4 regions of the Paenibacillus algicola genome follow, and region 2 is predicted to be linked to each of the others. Evidence: predicted binding sites of a transcription regulator. Region 2 holds the regulator's gene; each other region holds the start of a gene.
The links. The regulator LexA, encoded in region 2, represses DNA repair genes until DNA is damaged. The targets are predictions, from matches to a motif close to CGAACATATGTTCG.
Positions count from the first base shown of each region.

Region 1: a site for LexA is predicted at 1,821-1,834, ahead of E6C60_RS13335 (YolD-like family protein). Genes of this name have one in related genera too.
Region 3: a site for LexA is predicted at 1,878-1,891, ahead of E6C60_RS08255 (DNA polymerase IV). Genes of this name have one in related genera too.
Region 4: a site for LexA is predicted at 1,943-1,956, ahead of recA (recombinase RecA). Genes of this name have one in related genera too.

Region 1 covers NZ_CP040396.1:2,867,297-2,870,486, reverse strand. The annotation lists partial or broken gene E6C60_RS13350 (serine/threonine protein kinase) at 1-39, shown strand, start outside; gene E6C60_RS13345 (GNAT family N-acetyltransferase) at 240-1,136, shown strand; gene E6C60_RS13340 (GNAT family N-acetyltransferase) at 1,220-1,669, shown strand; gene E6C60_RS13335 (YolD-like family protein) at 1,934-2,185, shown strand; gene E6C60_RS13330 (cold-shock protein) at 2,270-2,518, opposite strand; gene E6C60_RS13325 (cold-shock protein) at 2,572-2,772, opposite strand; gene E6C60_RS13320 (bacteriorhodopsin) at 3,017-3,190, shown strand, end outside.
Region 2 covers NZ_CP040396.1:2,182,463-2,185,652, reverse strand. The annotation lists gene E6C60_RS10075 (HAD family hydrolase) at 1-103, opposite strand, end outside; gene E6C60_RS10070 (hypothetical protein) at 139-660, opposite strand; gene E6C60_RS10065 (DUF896 domain-containing protein) at 700-903, opposite strand; gene E6C60_RS10060 (LysM peptidoglycan-binding domain-containing protein) at 1,103-1,375, opposite strand; gene lexA (transcriptional repressor LexA) at 1,657-2,283, shown strand; gene E6C60_RS10050 (hypothetical protein) at 2,413-2,730, opposite strand; gene E6C60_RS10045 (IS256 family transposase) at 2,867-3,190, opposite strand, start outside.
Region 3 covers NZ_CP040396.1:1,843,327-1,846,516, forward strand. The annotation lists gene E6C60_RS08245 (NCS2 family permease) at 1-29, shown strand, start outside; gene E6C60_RS08250 (YolD-like family protein) at 153-506, opposite strand; gene E6C60_RS08255 (DNA polymerase IV) at 503-1,768, opposite strand; gene E6C60_RS08260 (class I SAM-dependent methyltransferase) at 2,116-2,949, shown strand; gene E6C60_RS08265 (hypothetical protein) at 3,153-3,190, shown strand, end outside.
Region 4 covers NZ_CP040396.1:2,588,438-2,591,627, reverse strand. The annotation lists gene pgsA (CDP-diacylglycerol--glycerol-3-phosphate 3-phosphatidyltransferase) at 1-437, shown strand, start outside; gene E6C60_RS11990 (competence/damage-inducible protein A) at 532-1,791, shown strand; gene recA (recombinase RecA) at 2,028-3,089, shown strand.

The DNA.
Region 1 (3,190 bases), 680 kb from region 2:
TCTGTTAAAGATTTTTATAAAGCTTGGTACATTCGCTAATTGTTCCGCCGCAACCGATTTGAGCAAGAAACAAATCCTGATGAGGTGCCAAAAAATAATCCACAGCGTGAACGTGAAAGAAAAGCTCGGCTACATGGGTTTTTGGGGTCCGCAAATGTGAGAATTTACGCTGTGTACCGTTCGGCCCTTGGTCTGTGATGTACATTAGCCAACACTACATGTTTAAAGGAGTAACTCGCATGAATGATCAGATTCGAAATTATAATTTTCAAGACGCTGAAGCTATTAGCAAATTCAATTTTGTGTTTAATCTGGCATATCAGTATAATGCGGATTTCAAGTCAGAAAATATTTTTTGTGCAGAGATAAACGATCAAGTCGTTGCTTCTGGTCACCTAGAGCCGACGGATTCCTGCGAATACCTTGATAGAAATGGAAAAGATCCTGATTACAAGCATCGTTTTATCATTGATACCGATTCTGATGGATACGATGATCTTGAAATAGAAATATATCATAAACTTGTTGACCGAGCCCATGAAATCAGTAAATCATACCCGAATAAACAATTACAAATTAGCCGTACTTGTTCTCATGAAGATCTACATTCCATTGATTTTTTATTGGCTCAAGGATTCTACCATTCTTTAAATTACATGATTATGCGACGTGATTTAACAAAACCACTCCCAGAGTACAAGGTTAGTAATGAAATTGAAATTAAGAGATGGGCTATGGAGACCGTTGAGGAGAGAAAACTATATTTACAAGCAGAGAAGGATGGCTTCAATGGAGAGTCTTGGAGTTTAGGCAGACTGAATTGGTTTAGGAGTGGGCCAGAATGGAATACAATTACAGCATTTCATGATAGTAAACCCATTAGTAGTTGTATGACTTGGGGCATATCTTCTGAAAGAAGTGCAACAGAACAAATCTTCACTCACCCTGATTGGAGAAGACAAGGAATTGCAAGAGGGACAATAATTGAAACTCTTAAATTTTTGAGAGATGAGAAACAAAAGACAGAGGCGACATTGGGGGTCGTTGGAAGCAATCACGGTGCGATACATCTTTATAAATCATTGGGTTATGAGTTAATAGATATTCACTTACTTATGGTTAAAGACATTTGTTAAGAGGATATTTCTGACTGCAGAAACGTCACTTGAAACCTTTAAAACAGACTATCCCAGTAATAACTAATAAACGAGGGGTCATAATGATTAACAGCACAGTTCGGCTCATCCATCAAGATGAATTATCTGAACTTTTAGAACTTTATAAGCATTTGAATCCAGATGATCCGGATCTTAATGTAGCAGATATTCAAGCTCATTGGAATAAAATACTGAATGATGAGATGATGAAGATATTTGTCATAAAGCATGAGAGAGAGATTGTTTCTTCATGTACATTAGTATTGATTAGAAATCTAACCAGAGGAGCAAGACCGTATGCAGTAATTGAGAATGTTGTTACTCATCCAGATTATCGGCAAAATGGTCTCGGAAAGCGAATCATGAGAAGAGCAATTGAATATGCAAAGGAACTTAGCTGTTATAAAATTATGCTTTTGACAGGATCGAAGAGAAAAGAAGTACATAATTTCTACGAAGAATGTGGTTTTCAGAAAGATGTAAAGACCGGATTTGTCCTAAAATTGATGTGAACCTAATTGAAAGAATGGCCTTTTTTCAATACCTTGCCATCCCGATCAGCACGGTAATCATGAAAGATCCCTCCTGCACTCTTTCATTGAGTGACTTCAGGCAGCGGATTAATAAACTCATGATTCCGAACCCAAACGACAAACAACAAAGCAAATATATTCTCGTAAAAGCGGATTCTGTATAAGTTATTGTGTGCGGCATAGGAGTAGCGTATCATGTTTAGAGCGAAGACTATCTAGAATACCCATACAGGAGGCTGCAGCATGGCTAAATCAAAGGTACCCAAAAGACCTACCAGAGATGAGTTTGTACTCGAAGAACTCGGAAATCAGCTTACAGAGGCGTATAACGAGAAGTCAGAGATTGTGCTTACAGTTTGGGGCTGGGAAGAAACCGTTACAGGGACGATCGTAACGATGGACCCAAGAACAGGCAGGGTACATATTCAAACTAATGAAGGATTGGTTAAAGTTCCGTTTATGGATATCATGGAAATGAACTATCCAAGATATTAAACAAGCAAAACCCGCTCGCTGAGCGGGTTCCAGGTATAAAGGCGAGTCATGATAGGATTGTTTTCCCCTGCATATTCGCTATTACTAACGTGTGGTTTTTGTTTGATTAGGACTTGTATTCGCTATAATAGGCAGCATTTTCTCGCTTTTCTCCATCAAGGCATTGCACTGGCCGCATACCGGTTGAACTAGAAACACAAAGTTATCTCTCATCCATCCGTTGCACTCTTCATTAGTGCATGACCATATCGTTGTCATTTCCTCCGGAAGATCCACCATCGGTCTTTTCCGCGAATAGTACAAGCAGCATCCCTCTTTCTCTTTTGGAGTCATGAAGTGAGTAAAAAAAAGCCCCAAAACTAGGTTTGGGACTTTCTAACCGTGATTTACAGTTTAACAACGTTCTCGGCTTGTGGGCCGCGGTTGCCTTGTACTACATTAAATTCTACACGCTGACCTTCGTCAAGCGATTTGAAGCCGTCGCCAGTAATGGCACTGAAGTGCACAAATACGTCGTCTCCGCCTTCTACCTCGATGAAACCAAAACCTTTGTCTGCATTAAACCACTTTACTGTTCCTTGCTGCATGATTCATTACCTCCATATATTTGATTTTTACAATTCCAAAAAAAAATCACATATTGTACAAGGTTATCATCAAAATCATAACCCTCTACAATATGTGAGTTCAGGTTGAAATTCTAACTATTTAAGATTATCACAGCTGCCATTATAATGTCAAGCTTTAGTGCGTCTCTTTATTTAGAAACGGAGAGCATGGATTTAAGTCAGACAAGGAAGGACATAATGGTAACAAAAAAGAGGTGAACAAATGCAGTATCCTATTGAACAGCAAATATTATGGGGCTACGCAGCGGTGATGGCAGCAGGTGCCGTTATTTTCGCGGTATGGTCTTTTAACCGCAAGCAGGTTCCACGCTACGAATACCTGATAGCCTTTATCATTCCAGTGTGGTCCGGGGCCGCCTATCTGTCGATGGCTATG
Region 2 (3,190 bases):
CGTCGGCAGCTGCTTTGCAGGTAGCTGTAAAGGCCTCTTCTACACTTCGCTCATCCCATAGCAGGGTATCATCCAAATCAAACAACACAGCAGCAGTAGACATGTCCCTCTCCCCTTCAATCTTCTGTAATTTGTCGGTTACTCGCGCTCCACCGCAATTTGGTGCATGCTGGCGAATTCCTCCAGCCTTTTTCCCATAGCATCCGTGTCATATCGGTTAATCAGACGGGAAAACACCCAATTGCCGCCCTTTGCTGACGTCTCAATAACGACAGAGCCGTTCAAAAGCCGAATCTTGCTAATTTCGGAAGGTGATAGCTTCCGTTCGCGATTGAATTTGAACGTTGACAGCGTATTTCGGCCAACCTTCAAGAACGGCTTTCTCAAAAAAATCATGATCGCAAGCAGCACATACAGACTAACTCCTACCCAGTTCAGAACGTCGCTTGCTCCAGCCGCGCTCGCTGTAGCTCTGCCCAACAAAGCGTACAGACCTGCCAGGGCCAGAAGCACAATCGGCAGTACATATTTACGACCCTTAAAAATGTGTCCATCAGCCGCTGTACCGTTACCGCCAATAGAGGTCTGGCCCTGCTTCTTACGCTGTTTATTGACCTGGGCCAGGTTCTTGCTTACTTTTCTTTCCCATGAACGAGACATGTCCTTACCCCTTTATTCATGTTTATTTAAAAAGCAGACTTAATGCTTTAAGCCTTTCCCTTTACCGGGCTCTTCATCAACAAATTCAATGGAATCCAGCTGCTGCCGGAAATTTCTTCTTATATTATTGAGATAGATTTCACGAAGCTCAGCACGCTCCTGCTGCTCCTGCTCCGTTAACCCCTCCGTCTTATTCTTTCTCGCTAGAACGTTAATACGCTCCACCAATGCATCAATGTCCATCTGAATACCTCCACTTATATGTTCATTTCTAACTGTGACATGAGAAAAAGAGCTTGTCAAGAAAGCGGCCTTGACCAAGCTCTTTATTATGAAAGAGTCAGATATATTATATCATTATCTGTGAAGAAACAGATACGTCATTTTAAATAATGCAGATCAAGGAGAATGAGTATACATTAAGCCTAATCCCTATGACAGTTTAGTAGAGGGGTAAGCTCAGAACCTCTCCGAATTTAATATCATGGCTATTCAGTCCGTTAAACTTCGCAACGGTATGAATATAGTCACGGATGTCCATGGAATCCGGCTTGTGACTAGCTGCAATGCTCCATAAGGTGTCACCTGACTGCACAACGATCTCCCTCACCTCAGCAGGTTCCTCTACCCCGTTTGCAAATACAGTCAATGCACTGCTAAAGCCCAGAAAGAACACGAACAGAATACCTAACAGCTTTTTGCGGTTTAAAGACATTATGTAATTCAAAGCTTGAGATAAGGACTTCCTCCCCTGTGCCCTAGCTTGCGGCTGCGCCGGGTGGTCATAAATACTCCGATAAGTACTATATTTCAGCATGTCGATCATCTCCCAAACAAATGTTCTGTTTGAATCTACTATAACAAGAACACTTGTTTGTTTCAAGCGTTTTTTACGAACAATTGTTCCGAGAAAAATTATTTAGAACTAATGTTTGTACGAACGGTAGTTCTATGTTATACTTTTACCAAACGTTACATAAATGGGGTTGATAAGGAATGTCGAAGATATCCAGCCGCCAATTGGCCATATTGGAATTTATCCGTACAGAAGTACGCAGTAAAGGGTATCCGCCTTCAGTTCGTGAGATTGGCGAAGCCGTCGGACTGGCCTCCAGCTCTACGGTACACGGTCATTTAGACCGTCTGGAGAAGAAGGGCCTGATTCGCCGAGACCCTACTAAGCCTAGAGCGATTGAACTGCTGGGCCAGGAAGAGTCAGAGAGCAGCAATCTTTTCACGCATACGATTTCCAGAGTGCCTGTAGTCGGTAAGGTTACCGCCGGCGTTCCGATCACCGCTACGGAGAATATTGAAGATTACTTCCCGCTGCCTCAGCATTTTGTTGGCGATGACAAGATTTTCATGCTTTCCGTCGCTGGCGACAGTATGGTTGAGGCTGGAATTATCAATGGAGATTACGTGATCGTGAGACAGCAGCAGACCGCGGACAATGGAGATATTGTCGTCGCCATGACCGAAGAGGACGAAGCTACAGTCAAGACCTTCTATAAGGAAAAGGATCATATCCGTCTTCAGCCAGAGAACTCGGCGTACGAGCCGCTTCGCTTGAATCATGTATCGATTTTAGGTAAAGTAGTAGGCATTTTTAGAGATATTCATTAGGAATATTCACCATCTAATTAAGAGAAGATGACCTCTGTACTTGTACAGGGTTATCTTTTTTTGTTGTTGCTTCCGAAATAAAAAAGCTGCCACTGTATTATAAAATTATAAAACATAAATTCTGGATTTTTAAAAATTCTTTAGATAAGACTGAATGGCTCTTGTAGCTTTTTTTGTTATTTCGCTATCTATTTTAGCCTCTGCATTCTGCTGGACAATAATTATCAAGTTTTTATAGCTAAAAGTTAAAATATCTGTTTTTTGAGATAGGTTCTGATCAATGTCAGATAGACCTTTAGTTTTACTATATTCAATAATGTCGTTTCCTATAAAATTTTTAGTGTAGGCAAACTTTATAATTACTTGCTTAGTGGTATCTTCATCTTCAAAAATTAGCATTCTTTGAGTTGTTCGTATTGGTGTGTTATTTTCTATCTTTCCTTCCAAAGATAAAATCTCTCGGTAGCGTCAAGAAGTTTGTGTAAGGCGGTAAGGATATCCATCGGGACGATGGATATGAGTGATGTCTGAATGTTGAGACCGTGTTGTTCGTGGGGGACAAAGCCCCACGTTTGTGCGGTCGTTACTGGTTACTCATGGGTAGCGGATAGCGTTCGTCAAACATCTCAGCAAGCTTCTTTTTGACCTCTGTCATTCCGAATCCAGGTGTGACGCGTTCTGCATACGTATCGTTGTACTCAATGCATTGTAAGTAGACGACTTTCTCGGCCGCATCCATATTCGTTAAACTGTTCATTGGCTTGAGCCGCTTACGAAACTCCTTGTTCATACGCTCGATGGGGTTCGACGTATAGATGGCCTTCTTCAGTGCTGCGGGGTACTTGTAGAACGTCAACAGCGTCGACAGCTGGCTCTCCCATGACTTCATCTCCTTCGGGTAAAGCTT
Region 3 (3,190 bases), 340 kb from region 2:
TGCTGCAGCTGCTGTTCGTGCCGCATTAAGTCTAAGCCTTCCACTGGCACAAGGGGCCGCTTTCCCGGATCTTCAGATCCAGGAGAGCCGCCCCTTGTGTGCTAGTAGCTGCTATTCCATCTGCTGCCGGGGCTGGCTAAAGTCTGAAACGGTCACGGGACCAGCCCCTCAATGTCTTCGGCAGGACTGACAATGGCTGCCTCGACAATGTCTGCCAGGGTAATCCACATATGCTGGATGCGCAGCCGCTGCAGCTGAGCATCAATACGGGAGATGCTGCCCTCCACCTGTTGATTGCCATATTCTCCGTATACTTGGATCTGTACGGTCGCACCGCTGTGGTAGGCTTGACTCAGCTTCTCCGCAATGCGCTCGGTCTCCTGTTCGTCAAGGATCGGGCGGGTCTGCCGCTGCTTCTGCTCCTGCTTGGATAAAATGGCATCCCGATGCTCGAACAGCATCATCCGGCTGGATTGCCACAATCCGTTGCCTTCGAGCTTCTTCATTTGTAATGTCCTCCAATCTTGGCGTTTAGAAATTTAAGCTGACTGGTGTTTCTCAGGGAAGACCCAAAGTACACCGAGGCAGGCCCGAACAAATGGCGGATCCCGTCCATCGTCAGCTCCAGATGCCTCAGTCTGTCGCGGTTGCCGAACAGGGAGGGCTGGTATACTTCATCGCTTTGGAGCTCTCCGAGGGAAATCCAGATTTTTCGAACGGGTCCGCCGTCCCAGTGGGTATCGAACAGCTTCTTGGCCGCGTCATATACCTCCCGGGAAATTTGGCTCGGCTCCGGCAGCTTCAGCTGCCGGGAAAAGCCGACAGGGCGGTCAAAATCCGCACCCTGCGCGCCGGCATGCACCACGGTTCCCATATAGCCCTTGGCCCGGGCGCGTTCACAAATCAGCATGGACAGCTCGTTCAGCACCACGTCAATATCTTCCCGGGCATGGTAATCCACCGGAAGCGTGGTCTGCCGCCCGATACCCTTTTGTCCGTCAAAAGCGTCCGGGGTGACAGGGGAGTCGTCCATGCCGTTTGCGGTCCGCCACAGCACCTCACACCAGATATCGCAGTTTTTTTTCATATGGCGCTTCATTTTCCGCTTGAGCTCACCCAGAGGCGTCTGTGCCAGCTCCCCGATGGTATGGATTCCAAGGCGGGCCAGATGGCGCATCGTGCGGGAGCCGATGCCGAACATACTGTTCACGGGACGAGCCCAGAGGGCATCCAGATGCTGCTCATCCAGCTCATAAATGCCGGACTCATTCTTCTTCGCGAAGTTGTCGCAGGCCATCTTGGCCAGGATCTTGTTGCGTCCAATGCCAATGCGGGTATAAATACCGGTTTCTTCCCGGACGCGCATCTGGATATGGCGTGCCAGCTCCGCAGGCGTGCAGTTAAAGTGTGAGAGGCTTGCTGTCACATCGACAAACTGCTCGTCAATGCTGAACGGCTCCACCAGATCCGAGTAGGATTCCAGGATGCTCATAATGGCGAGCGACACGCGGATATAGGCGCTCATGCGCGGCCGGGTGACAATGACCTCCGGGCATTTCTGCTGAGCCTGCCACAGCGGCTCGGCAGTCGTTACGCCATAAGCCTTCGCAAGGGGGCAGGCGGCCAGAATGATGCCGCTGCGCCGGGAGGGATCGCCGGAGACGACCAGCGGCTTGGTGCGGTAAGCGGGATGGGAGGCCTTCTCCACAGAAGCATAAAAGGATTGGCAGTCGGCCAGAAAAATAACACGCTGCTGACGTTTACGCATGTTCTCATTCCTTCCCTTCCTTCAGACTCTTATGTAAAGGATCAGCGATTCGCCGGCATCCTGCCGGCCTTTGTATGTGTGCTCGAGGATCGTTTAATATATTATACACCGAACATACGTTCTTTATTCAAGTGGTAAATATAGTTCTGTTAGGTCTGTCATTGTCTTTGGAAGAATTTTAAGTTAAGCTATATGAAAAAATTGGTAAGGACTTCAAATGGCTAGCAAACATTACCTTTTGCAATTTTGTGTCAGCACCAAAAGTTTTGACCCTGTAACTAAATATGAGAGAGAGTTTATGGAAATAATTTGAAATTAATTAAGAGAAGATCATAAGGAGGCGACTCATGATGAACCAACAGGCATTAAACAGAGCGAAGATGCCGCAAAGTACTAACCGGATCTTGAACAGCAGGTCCATACACCACTCAAACAAACGGTTGAGCGAATTAGTCAAGCCAGGCATGCACATACTGGACGTTGGTTGCGGAAGCGGAGCGATAACCTACGGCATTGCAGAACTGGTTGGCCCTGGCGGCAAAGTCGTTGGTATAGACAGCAGCGAAGCATTAATTATAGAAGCAAAGGAACGGTACCGGCATATTCCGCAGCTGTCGTTTGAGGTGAGGGATATATATCAGATGGGTTATGAGGCAGCCTTCGATGTTGTTAATGCCTCCCGTGTACTTCAATGGCTGGATCAGCCCGAGTTAGCGCTACAGCGAATGATTCGGGCAGTAAAGCTGGGAGGAAAGGTGTTGGTGCTTGATTATAATCATGAAAAGCTCCGCACAGAACCGGAGTTTCCTGCATCCATGGTGCATTTCTATCGCAGGTTTTTAGATTGGCGGAGCGATGTTGGAATGGACAATGCCATTGCAGATCAGCTGGAAGTTTATTTTAAGCAAAATGCATTAACTCAGGTGAGCGTAACGAATCAATCGGAAAAAAGCGTTAGAGGATGGGAAGGTTTTGAAACCGCAGCGGGAATTTGGGCGGAGGTTGCTGCGAGCCGGGGGCATCAGCTAGTAGAGGATCGATATTTAACAGAGGCAGAACGCTCGGCAGCGGAGCAAGATTACCGGGAATGGGTCCGCGAGCTGGCGATGGAGCATGAAATGTATTTACTCGCTGTTGAAGGGGTTAGAGCTGTTGGAGGGCTTTCTATCGAAGAGGGTTGATCTTCATTTTTACCACCTTACGCTCGCGGCGTGTTTTTCTAAACGTACGGAGGAGCGGACGAGGAAACAAAGCTTCATTATTCAGCAGATGTTGTCGGGTAGTTGAACAAAGGATTGGTTCCTTAGATGACTTGATAAATTCAATCTGTCTTGGATGAAATCCAATATAGAGATCAAAATTGTTTGCGAGGGAGTAGAATAGTGTGAGAAGAACATTTGGCTTTTCTTTACTGAATTTAAA
Region 4 (3,190 bases), 410 kb from region 2:
TTCTGGCTGCAAGCACGGACTGGATAGACGGGTACCTGGCCCGGAAGCACAATATGATTACCAACCTGGGAAAGCTGCTTGATCCGCTGGCTGACAAGCTGCTCGTTGCGGCGGTACTGATTTCTCTGGTCGAAATGGGCAAGGTAGAATCATGGATCGTGGTCGTCATCATCAGCCGGGAGTTTGCGGTTACAGGCCTGAGGCAGATTGCTTTGCTGGACGGCGCAGTAGTAGCTGCAGGAAATTCTGGAAAGCTGAAGACGATTGTTCAGATTGTGGCGATCTCGGCGCTGTTGATCAACAATTTTCCGTTCGTATTTGTCGGAATTCCGTTTGATCGCATTGCCATCTGGGCTGCAGCGATCATAACGATTTACTCCGGAGTCGAATACTTTGTAAAGAACAAGCATCTTTTGCGCGGTGTTGGCGCGTCATAGCAATAGGAGAAATCCTATTGCTTTTTTCTTCCATAAAGTGCCCATCGTATAGCTTTAAAATTTGAGATCACGACATACAGAGAGGCTGGGAGCTATGAAGGCTGAAATTATTGCTGTAGGTACAGAGCTGCTGCTGGGGCAGATCGTGAACACGAACGCACAATTTTTATCCAGAGAGCTGGCTGGAATGGGGATCGATGTGTATTATCAGACTGTTGTGGGCGACAACCTGTCACGTCTGAAGGAAGCGCTGCAGCTATCCAGCGCGAGAGCCGACATTGTCATTCTCTCCGGTGGACTGGGTCCGACCCAGGATGACTTGACGAAGGAAGCGGTGGCTGAATACTTGGGCACGAAGCTTCACTATGACCGTCTTGCGCTGGATAAGCTGGAGCGCTTTTTTCAGGATCGTAGCAAGCCGATGACGGAGAACAACAAGCGCCAAGCGCTAGCCATTGACGGCGGTACCCCGCTGGACAATGAAACCGGGCTTGCAGTAGGCAATGCGGTGTCTAAAGATGGCAGACATTATATAATGCTGCCGGGACCACCCAAAGAGCTGATCCCCATGTTTCAACAGGAGGTCAAGCCGTGGCTGCTGCAGCATGTTTTGACCGATGAGCTGCCTATTTACTCCAAGATGCTGAAATTCGCCGGCATTGGAGAGTCGGCATTGGATGACCGTCTTACAGACCTGATTACGGGCCAGAGTGACCCTACGATTGCGTTATACGCCAAAGATGGAGAGGTTACGGTTCGTATTTCCACGAAAGCAGACAGTGAATTGAAGGCGATGGAGAAGCTGGATCAGCTGCAGGCTGAGATTGAAGCCATCGTGCCGGATCACATGTATGCCAGCCAGGATGTGCCGATCGAGCAGGTGATCGTAGACCTGATGGCCGATCAGGGCCTGACACTGAGCGCTGCCGAAAGCTGTACCGGGGGGCTCGTTATGGAAACGCTGACGTCCATTCCGGGAAGTGCCACAATGCTGCGCGGAGGTGTGGTCTGCTACACGAACGAAATGAAGCATAAGCTGGTAAACGTACCGTTACATTTGCTGGAAGGGGAGAACGCGGCAGGAGCGGTCTCAGCGGAAACGGCCGAGGTGCTCTGTGAGCAAATCCGAATGATTACAGATAGTGATTTCGGTTTGTCGATCACAGGGGTGGCTGGTCCGGGATATGCGGAGCGCAAGCCGATCGGGCTTGTATATATCGGGATTGCCGAGCGCGGTAAGAAGACAGAGGTTCACGAGCTGCACATCAAGGGAAATCGGGAGACGATTCGGGTTCGGGCGACCAAAGCATTGCTGTATCGTTTGTGGAGACGCTTGAAAGCAACCGAGCAGTAAAATTTTAACATTTTACTTGCCGCATTCTCCTCAGACAGGTATAATGGAGATACGGAAGAACCGTGGCATTCTATAGAGGAAAGCCGCGGTTCTTATTTTTTTGTCACGTGCCGGGGCTCCTTGAGGGGGTAAACAGCGGCACACAAAAAAACGAATGTATGTTCGAAAAAAAGCTTGGCAAACGTATCAAAACAAGGTATTATTATGTTATCAACATTTGAAGGGTTGTGGATGAATTGTCAGATCGTCGTGCTGCGCTGGATATGGCGCTCCGCCAGATTGAGAAACAGTTCGGTAAAGGCTCCATCATGAAACTCGGTGAGTCTACTCATATGCAAGTTGAAATCGTGCCAAGCGGCTCCTTGGCGTTAGATATAGCTTTAGGTACAGGCGGACTTCCAAGAGGCCGTATTGTTGAGGTATACGGACCGGAATCCTCGGGTAAGACAACAGTGGCACTGCACGCCATCGCTGAGGTTCAGAAGGTGGGCGGACAGGCTGCATTCATTGATGCGGAGCATGCGCTGGATCCATCTTATGCAAACAAACTGGGCGTTAACATTGACGAACTGCTGCTTTCCCAGCCGGATACGGGAGAACAGGCTTTGGAAATTGCCGAAGCACTGGTTCGCAGTGGGGCGGTTGACATTATTGTCATTGACTCTGTAGCAGCACTGGTGCCGAAAGCGGAAATCGAAGGCGATATGGGTGATTCCCACGTGGGTCTGCAGGCGCGTCTGATGTCACAGGCTCTGCGTAAGCTTTCGGGTGCTATCAGCAAATCCAAGACCATTGCAATCTTTATCAACCAGCTGCGCGAGAAAGTTGGCGTCATGTTCGGTAACCCGGAAACGACGCCGGGCGGACGAGCTCTGAAGTTTTACTCTACGGTACGTCTGGACGTTCGCCGGATTGAGAGCATCAAGATGGGCAACGACGTGGTGGGTAACCGTACCCGTGTCAAGGTAGTCAAGAACAAGGTAGCGCCTCCGTTCAAGCAAGCGGAGCTGGATATTATGTACGGTGAAGGTATTTCCAGAGAGGGCAGCCTCATTGATATCGGCACGGAACTGGACATTGTGGACAAGAGCGGTGCATGGTACTCCTTCTCCGGTGATCGTCTGGGACAGGGCCGGGAGAATGCGAAGCAGTTTTTGAAGGAGCACCCGGAAATTGCTGAAGTGATCGAGAACAAGATTCGTGAGGCCAGTAACCTGACAACGAATGTTCCGGTGCAGAGCGATAGCGAGAAAGCACAGGAAGATATGGAAGAACAGGAATTGTTCAAGGCAGAATAATTGATCTCCTTTTCATGGTAGATCGTGTGAAAATCCCGCACCGTGTTGAAGAACACGGTGTTTTTTTTCATCTGTAACGTGGAGTCATGGTACAGCAAAGC